Prochlorococcus marinus XMU1404: one gene and its partner. The protein of the gene in region 1 interacts with the protein of each later gene in a pairwise test. Links are inferred from orthologs where the notes say so. Each region holds a gene or a part of one and is shown on either strand. Other genes may lie near its edges.

The links.
Region 2: the proteins of HA144_RS00375 (region 1) and HA144_RS05800 interact in binary tests that used the Escherichia coli proteins (3 or more experiments, as listed by UniProt). The link is inferred for Prochlorococcus marinus XMU1404 from one-to-one orthologs.

The regions. Positions count from the first base shown.
Region 1 is NZ_JAAORE010000001.1:72,924-77,307, forward strand. Bases 1,368-4,367 are described here. They hold HA144_RS00375 (aminotransferase class V-fold PLP-dependent enzyme), read right to left. Parts: upstream 3,495-4,367; coding sequence 2,241-3,494; downstream 1,368-2,240. Other genes in these bases: HA144_RS00370 (alpha/beta hydrolase family protein), read left to right, coding at 1,368-2,244; HA144_RS00380 (SufD family Fe-S cluster assembly protein), read right to left, coding at 3,494-4,367. Also shown: def (peptide deformylase), read right to left, coding at 1-241; more of HA144_RS00370, read left to right, coding at 319-1,367; more of HA144_RS00380, read right to left, coding at 4,368-4,384. UniProt on the Escherichia coli protein: Cysteine desulfurases mobilize the sulfur from L-cysteine to yield L-alanine, an essential step in sulfur metabolism for biosynthesis of a variety of sulfur-containing biomolecules.
Region 2 is NZ_JAAORE010000002.1:366,692-371,557, forward strand. What follows is about bases 1,245-4,012. They hold HA144_RS05800 (SufE family protein), read right to left. Parts: upstream 2,955-4,012; coding sequence 2,535-2,954; downstream 1,245-2,534. Other genes in these bases: HA144_RS05795 (homoserine dehydrogenase), read right to left, coding at 1,245-2,490; HA144_RS05805 (5-formyltetrahydrofolate cyclo-ligase), read right to left, coding at 2,993-3,550; ruvC (crossover junction endodeoxyribonuclease RuvC), read right to left, coding at 3,560-4,012. Outside these bases: HA144_RS05785 (ABC transporter substrate-binding protein), read right to left, coding at 1-849; HA144_RS05790 (hypothetical protein), read right to left, coding at 867-1,118; more of HA144_RS05795, read right to left, coding at 1,189-1,244; more of ruvC, read right to left, coding at 4,013-4,033; bchI (magnesium chelatase ATPase subunit I), read right to left, coding at 4,039-4,866. UniProt on the Escherichia coli protein: Participates in cysteine desulfuration mediated by SufS. Cysteine desulfuration mobilizes sulfur from L-cysteine to yield L-alanine and constitutes an essential step in sulfur metabolism for biosynthesis of a variety of sulfur-containing biomolecules.

The DNA of each region.
Region 1 (4,384 bases):
TGCCAATTTGAGGCGCAGCAAGTCCAATTCCTTTAGCAGCATACATGCTTTGAAGCATTTCTTTAGCAAGTTTTCTAATTGATTCATCAACTTTAGTTATTCTTTTTGAATTTTGTCTTAATACATCATCTCCAAGTTTATAAATGTCTAGGGATGGCTTACCTGTTTGTTCTTTTGGAATTTTTTCTGCGTTTCCATTTGTTCTTGACTTTTTTGCAAGTTGTGAAAAATGGTTTGCCACGTTAAAAAAAGTTTTTAGTAAAGAGTTTAGCTATAAAAATACTAGCACTTTAATTTACTTTCTTTATAGTTTTTTAAATGAGTAATGATGATAAGTTAAAAGTTAGGCAAAATTTTTCTAAAAAGAAAGCTTTTAAGGAATTAACAATTATTAGGGATACCATTTTTTGGATTGATATCGTAGCTGAAGGTCAAAATGAAAATGCCATTTTTGCAAGACCATTTAATATCAAAGATGCATTGCCTCAAAAATTAACTAGTAAAAAATATAAAATTAAAAATAATTTTCACGGATATGGTGGAAAATCTTATAAGTGTATAGATTTTAAAAATAATTTTTATTTGATATGGATTGACCAGTTGACAAAGGCAGTATGGTTTCAAATTTTTAAAGAGGTGGCACCAAATGATAGAGCTCAAAATAAGTATCTTGATTCAGTTCAAGAATCTAGACAACTATCTAAATCAATTGAAGGAAATTTCGATTCTTCATTTGTTATTTCTGAAAATTTTTTTTTGTATGGTATTTGCGAAATAAATAATAGAGATTATTTATTTTCTTTAAACCTAAAAAAAACTAAACAAGATATTTATCGAATAAAAAAATTTAAAAATTTCGCTGGAGAATTATCTTCTAATACTTCTGCTAAGTTACTTTCTTGGATTGAATGGGATTCTCCTTATATGCCTTGGGAGAAAAATGATCTGTTTTTTGCTCAAATAGACTTAGATGGAAAGATACAAAAATTAAAAAAATTCAAAAATAAGCTGATCAATGCTAAAAAAAACGTTTCTTTTTTTCAACCCTATTGGATAAGTGAAACAATTTTAGTATGCTCTGAAGATAGCTCTGGATGGTGGAACTTATTGTTTTTAGATGTTAGTGATATCGAGAATATTTATATTAAGAAAAGATTAGAGAGGAATTTGATTGAATATGGAGTACCACAATGGGTCTCGGGAAGAACATTCTTTTCAGGGACTATAAAAAATTTATTTTGTTTAGCAAAAAAAGAAAATAGTTTAATAGTCGAACAATATAAAGATCTTGTATTAATTAAAGAATTTTCTACCCCTTTTACCTCAATAAGTGATTTCAGTGTTTTTCAGAATAAAGTTCTTTTAAAAGGATATGGATCTGATTTTTTTGGAATTGTTCTTGAAATTGATTTTGCAAAAAAAGTTTTATCAAATTTTTCTGAGCAAACATATATTGATCATATAAAAGAATCTTCCAAACCTGAAACATTTTGGTTTAAAGGTTTTGAAGATAAAATCACTCATTCATTTCTTTATAGACCGCTTGTTGATAATTTCAGAAAACCACCACTCCTTGTTAGAGCTCATAGTGGACCAACTTCATTTTTTGATGGATCTTATAATTCTGAAGTTCAATATTGGGCGTCGAAGGGATTTTTTGTTGCTGAAGTCAATTATGGAGGATCATCAGGATTTGGTAAAGCATACAGAGATAGATTGAATCATAAGTGGGGTATTGTTGATTCTTATGATTGCAAAGCACTAGTTCTTGAATTAATAAAATTAGATCTAGTGGATAGTGAGAAAGTGGTAATTTTTGGTAATAGTGCTGGTGGTTTAACTGCCCTTAATTGTTTATTATATGGCTCTATATTTACAGCTGCAATTTGTAAATATCCTGTTATTGATTTGAAGGATATGCATTACAACACGCATAGGTTTGAAAAAGATTATTTAAATTCTTTGGTAGGAAATTATGAAAAAAATCATCATGAATATATAAATAGATCGCCAATAAATCACATTAACAAAATAAAACAACCTATCTTATTGTTCCATGGAAAAAAAGATACAGTTATTTCGTATAAACAAACTTTAAAAATTCAAGAAATTTTGATTCAGAATAATAAATATTCAGAAGTTATGTTTTTTGAAAATGAAGGCCATGGGTTTAAAAATATTGAAAATAAAGAAGTAGTAATGCAAAAATCTCAGGAATTTTTAAAAAAAGCTTTGAATATTTAAGAATTGATTTTTAGAAAATCAATAGTATCTTTTAATTTTTCTATAAATATATCAATTTCTTCCTTATTTGTTGTGAAATTCATGCTAATTCTAGCCGTTGATTTAATTCCAATATATCTGTGAAGAGGTTGACAGCAATGATGCCCACTCCTGATGCAAATTCCTTTTGAATCAAGAATTTCAGCAATATCGTTTGAATGTATATTTTTTATATAAAAGGTGGCAAGTGATGCTCGTTCTGGATCTATCTCTGGGGATGGACCTATAATTTCAACATTTTCTATTTGATTTAATTTTTCAAATAAATATTTAGTAATAGTCTTTTCATATTCATGAATTTCATTCAATCCAATAGCGTTTATATAATTAATAGCTTCCGCTAGACCTATTGCTTCTGCAATGGCTGGAGTTCCAGCTTCGAATTTATGTGGTAGCTCTGCCCAAGTACTTGTCTCTTCAAAAACATCTTGAATCATTTCGCCACCTCCAAAGAGAGGAGGAATTTTTTCTAGGATTTCTTTTCTTGACCAAAGGAATCCAATGCCTGTGGGACCGCAAAGTTTGTGTCCTGATCCGGCTAAAAAATCTATATCAAGATCACTTACATCCAGTTTTTGATGCGCCAAACTTTGACAAGCGTCTATTAATACTAGAGCCCCTTTTTGTTTAGCTAATTTAGTTATCTCTTTAATTGGATTACAGCAACCTAGAGTATTACTAACATGTACGAGGCTCACAAGCTTAGTTCTAGTTGTTAACTTTGATTTAAAATCGTTTATATCTAATTTTCCATTTTTATCTATACCTATGAATTTTAATTTGCATTTATTTTTTGCTGCGACCATTTGCCATGGAACAATATTGCTATGATGCTCCATTATTGATAAGAGAATTTCATCGTTTTCTCTTAATGAAGATTCGCCCCATGATCTAGCGGCGAGATTGATTGCCTCAGTAGCATTTCTTGTGAAAATAATTTCTTTTGCTGAATTCGCTTTTATATATTTGCTGATTAAATATCTTGCATTTTCAAATTCTTCTGTTGCTTTAGCACTTAATTGATGCGCGCCTCTATGTACATTGGCATTAAAGTTTCTATAATATTCATCAATTTTTTTTAAGACTTGTATTGGTTTTTGAGTAGTTGCAGCATGGTCTAAATAAATGATGTGCTCATTACTTTTTAAGTTCTTATTTAAAAGAGGAAAGTCTTTCTTAGTTATTTCAGGAAAATTTTGAATCGTTTCCATTAATTCTCAGTTAAAAGTTTATCAAGCAAATCCCATCTATCTTTTGAAATGGGAATAAATGAAATTACTTCTTGAAAGTAAGAACTTAATTGTAGTTTACTTGCTTCTGGTAATGTGATCCCTCTTGTTCGCATATAAAAAAGTTCTTCTTCATTAAGTTGCGAGACTGTAGCGCCATGTTTGCATTTGACATCATCAGCAATTATTTCTAATTGAGGTTTAGTATCTATTTGTGCGAGATTTGATAAAAGTAAATTTCTACTTAATTGAGAAGCATCAGTTCTCTGGGCAATTTTCGGTACTATTATTGAACCTTCAAATATTGCATGTGATTTATCGTCAGCAAGTGATTTGTTGATTTGATCTAGAAATCCATTTGGACCATTAAAGTCTATTTTTGTATATGTAGAAATTTGTTCATCTTTCTTGGTTATTTGCATACCTTTGATATTGGTTTTAGCGTTTCCTGCAGATTGTTTAATACTAATTTCAAATCTTGCATAATTGAATTTGAAATGTAAGGAACCTAAGTTGTATTCACTATTTTTTTGTTGAATAACATTGAGAGAATTTAATAAATTTGATCTGTTTTCACCGTAAGAAACAACACCATGATTTACGGAACTATTTTCTTCTAATAAAAAAAAAGTTGACTGAGATAATGAAGAGTTTTCTTTCCCAAGATTTACCTGTAATAATTCAATATCGCAATTCTTTTCCAAAAATATTACTAGGGTTTTTGCGTTTAAAGAATGACTTGATGCATGACTAAAAATTTCAATAGGAGGGATTTTTGATCCATTTATTTTTAATCCCAATAAATTCTTTGTAGAACTTAAAGACAGATTTAGTAGGTCACTCCAATTTTCGTTTTGATCAAAACTAGCTAT
Region 2 (4,866 bases), on another replicon or contig:
TAAGGGATAAGAACTAGTTTTAAGGCTTATAAAACTTAATTCAATGAAAGGGCTATTACCTTCTTTAAACTTTTTATTTTTACTTAAATTATTTAGACTTTTTCTCTGAATATCATCAATTGAGTTTGATAAGAGCACGTCAATTTGTTTACTTTTTAAAGCCCCAAAAAGAGATGATGAATTTGAATATCCCACAAAATTAATGCCCTTATTTAAAGGTTTTTCGCCCCAATAATTCAAATGCGGATCAATTGATTGAACTTCATTAGAAAAACTGGTTAACACATACTTACCAGTCCCAACGAATTTTTCATTTAGAAACTTGTCAGAATATTCTTTGTAAAATGAGGGAGATATTGGAGTTAAATTTACTGATGTAAGTAAACCATTTAAAGAACTTGATGGTTTATTCAAATTTATTATGACTGAATATTCACTTGGTGTTTCTATTGATTTAATCTTATTTCCTAAAATATAGTTCATCGTTCCAATTTTTTTGAATCTATCAAAAGAAAACTTTATTGCATTTGAGTTAAATGAAGTTCCATCATGAAAAAAAACATTTTTTCTTAAATTGACAATTATTTGAAGTCTATCCTTTGAAATAATTGGCATCCCCGAGGCTAATTCAGGTATTAATTCTCCTTTAGAATTTAATTCATATAATGTGTCTCCCAGAGAACTGATTAATTGAATTGCTTTAAGAGTATTAGCTCTAGCTGGATCTAAAGATTCAATTTTCCCAGAACTTGCTACTATGATTTTTTTTGATATTCTTTTTGAGCCACAAGAAGTCTGTAAAAAAGAAATTAAAATAATAAACATTAATAAAACACCTTTTTTTTTCATATTTCTTAAGTACTTAATTATTCTGAAGAATTATTAGAGCAGAAAATTTGTAAGGTTATTTGACTTATTTCTAAAGCAAATGTTTTATTAGAATTACAGGCAAAAGGCCACTCTCTTACCCAACAAATTTTTTTACCTATATTTATACCAATTACTTGAAAAGTCTTATTACTATTTTTAATTTTTACACAGGCACCTTTGTAAAGGTTTTCAGAGCAAATTATATTATTTTTTTCATTTTTATTGCCTAATAGTTTTGAATTAATCATTAAGGTGCTAAAACCAAACACTTACTTTCTTCGGTTTAACAAGCTATAAAGAAATTTGCAAACTATTTTTTTAAATACAACTTAATTGACTTGCAATAATTTTTACTTCATTTAGCGAATTAATTTCATCTTTCGATTTCTCAAAATCTCCATTATGCACCTCATGAGTAATAACGACAATTTCAGCTTTGTCCACACTTGCATCTAGTTGAACAATTGATTCGATGGATACATTATTCTTTCCAAAAACATCTCCAATCTTTCCTATTACACCTGGACTATCAAGACAGATAATTCTGAGGTAATTTTTTTTATTTATTTTTGAAGATCCTATGATATGACATTTTCTCCAGAAATCAAAAGATAATAATGGATCGATTGAATTATTATTTTTTACTGAGGTGGCATGCAGATTTAATATATCTGATACTACTGATGCCGCAGTTGGGCCACTCCCTGCACCTGGACCATAAAACATTATCTCTCCAAGAGGATCAGCCTCTATCAATAAAGCATTGTTAACTCCCTTAACTGTTGCCAATGGATGAGATTTTGGAATCAAAGAAGGTCCTACCCAAATATTTAAAGCAAGTGAATCATTACTATTAATTTGTCCCCTTTCGGAGAGCGCTAAAAGTTTTATTTCAAATCCTAATTTATTGGCATACTCGATATCCTTTAGATTAATTTTACTAATGCCCTCAGAATTTATCTCCTCTCTTCTGATTTTCCCTCCAAATGCAAGTTCACTAAGAATTGAAATCTTATCAGCAGCATCATGGCCTTCAACATCTGCAGTTGGATCAAATTCTGCATAACCGAGGCTTTGTGCCAATTTTAAGGTCTCCTTATAATCAGCTTTTTCATTTGTCATCTTTGAAAGAATAAAATTTGTTGTGCCATTTATTATCCCAACCATTTTTTTTATGCTGTTACTTTTTAATGATCTTTTTAATGGTTCAATTATAGGAATCCCCCCGCAAACTGCCGCCTCTGACAGTACATAAACTCCTTCTTTAGATGCAGTTTTATATATTTCTTCTCCATATCTTGCAATGACTGCTTTATTTGCAGTAACCACAGATTTACCTGATTTTAATGATTGCAGAATAATATCTTTCGCCAAATCAACCCCTCCCATTACTTCAACAATTACATCTATGGAGGGGTCATTAATTAATTTAAATGGATCATCAGTTAATAAATTATTATCTAGCTCAATATCCCTTTTTTTATTAAGATCTTTAACTGCTATTTTTGCAATTTCTATTTCTTTTAGAATTGGATGTGAATCAATTTCAGAACTTAATATTTTATAAATCCCTGAACCTACAGTTCCAAAACCTACAATTCCAATTTTGCATTTTCTCATTTTTTATTTCTTTTAACTTTGAGTTTAATTTTATATTATTAGACCTACAAAAATTCATTTGCTTGAGACTGCATTTTCAATAATATATTTAAAAAACCATTTGATCGTGAAGGAGTTAAGCTTGCTTTTAAACCAGTATCTTCAATAAATTTCTTATTTATTTTAACAACCTCATTTGGTGTTAATTCATTTAGGCCAGTAATTAAAAATGCTAATAAACCCTTGGTTATTAGGGCATCAGAATATCCTTCCCAAAATAATTTACCACCTTTAATATTTGCCTTAACAAAAACTTCTGAAACGCATCCCCTAACTTTATTTTCCTCAACAAGGATTTCACTATTTGGTTCTTTCAATTTTTTGCCTAACCACAAAATGTACTCATATTTTCTTTTCGGATCTTCTGATTTCTTCAACTTTTCTACTAATTTTGATAAATTATTGTATTTTTCCTGAATTTCCATTTTTAAAACTATAAATTTGTCACTTTATTAATGTTCTATTATACAAATATTTCTTTTTCTGTGATGTAGCCTGATAAAGGAATATCCCACTCAGCTCTGGTTAATGGGATCTTACTTACACAATTAGAAGTTAATACTCCAATGCATGGAACATTCCTCCAATTTTTATCTCTTCTTAATTTATCAAAATAACCTCCTCCATAACCTAATCTTGTTAAATTTTTATCAACAGAAAGACATGGAACAAGTATCATGCTTATCTGAAAATGACTTAAAGGGAAAGAGTTATTTGGACTTAGTATCCCCTCAGAATCTTTGGTAAGGGGTCTTTCATCCCATCGATAAAATAACAACTCTTTTTTATCTTCACATCTAGGCAAAGCTAATGAAATTTTTTCCTTAAGACTCCTTATATCTACTTCATTTTTCAGAGGCCAATATATTGCTATATAACCAATATTTTTATATCCCTTAACAAATGAATCCACATACAACCTTACATTCTTTTCTACATTTTCTCTTTGATTAAGAGAAATCTCATCTCTTAGTTTTCTAAACTTGTCCCTCTCCAATTTCTTTTTTACAAAGATAGTCATATTAAATTTTCAGTTAAAGCCATCTTCGTTTAGTTTTGTTAGTGCTATGGCCAATGCATCTGCGGAATCATCAGGTTTTGGAGGTTTTTTAAGTTCTAAGTTATACATAACAGCCTCAAGAATATCTTTTTTAGATGCCTTTCCAGAACCAGCAATGGTTAATTTAATCTGAGCGGGTGAATATTCACTAACATGAATTTTTTTAGAGGCCAATACCATCATAATCACGCCTCTAGCCTGCACCACACTAATGGTAGTGCTTGATCTATAAAAGAAAAATTTTTCTACCGCCGCTGCAGTTGGGTTCCAATGATTTATTAATTCATTAATATCTTGGAATATCTCATAAAGTCTATCTTCTTCTTTTTTATTTTTACATGTCTCAATAACACCGCAATCTAACAATATCTTTTTTTCATTTTCTATTTCAATAATTCCATAACCAACTCTTGCTAATCCGGGGTCAATCCCAATTATTCTCACTGTTATTAAGCTTCAGCTGACAATTGAAATTTTGAAATATTTTCTTTTTCATCTAAATCGAATACTTTACAAAAAGCTTGAATGACTCTTTCACCTGAATCAACTTGTTCTAAAGGATCTTTTCTTAGTCTATGTCTTAAAGAACAAGAAATGACCCTCGCTATATCATCTTCTTGCACTTCAGTTCTGCCCTCAAAGGCTGCAATTGCCCTTGCCGATCTATTTGTGACAATATCTCCACGTAAACCATCAACATCTAGTTCTCCGCAGATTGCAGAAATATTCAATCTTAGATCATCGTCCATTTGAACAGAATTTAATATTTCTTGTGCCTTAATAACCTTTTGTTGAAGTTCATCCTGCTGTTTCTCAACACTCAATGAAAACTCATCTGGATTATCATCAAAAGAAGTTCTTTGATCTACTACTTGAACTCTTAATTCAGCATCTCTTACTGTTTTGACTTCTACACTCATTCCGAACCTATCCAGTAGCTGTGGTCTTAACTCACCTTCTTCTGGGTTACCTGATCCAATGAGGACAAACCTAGCAGGGTGTCGAACTGAGACTCCCTCCCTCTCAACTGTATTCCATCCTGAAGCAGCCGAATCCAAAAGTACATCAACCAAATGATCATCAAGCAAATTGACTTCATCAACATAGAGTAGACCCCTATTCGCTTTTGCTAATAACCCTGGTTCAAATGCCTTAACACCTTCACTCAAGGCCTTCTCAATATCGATAGTTCCACAAAGCCTATCTTCAGTAGCTCCCAAAGGTAAGTCAACCATAGGGACTTGTTTTTGAATAATCTCTAGATTTTCTCCTTGGAC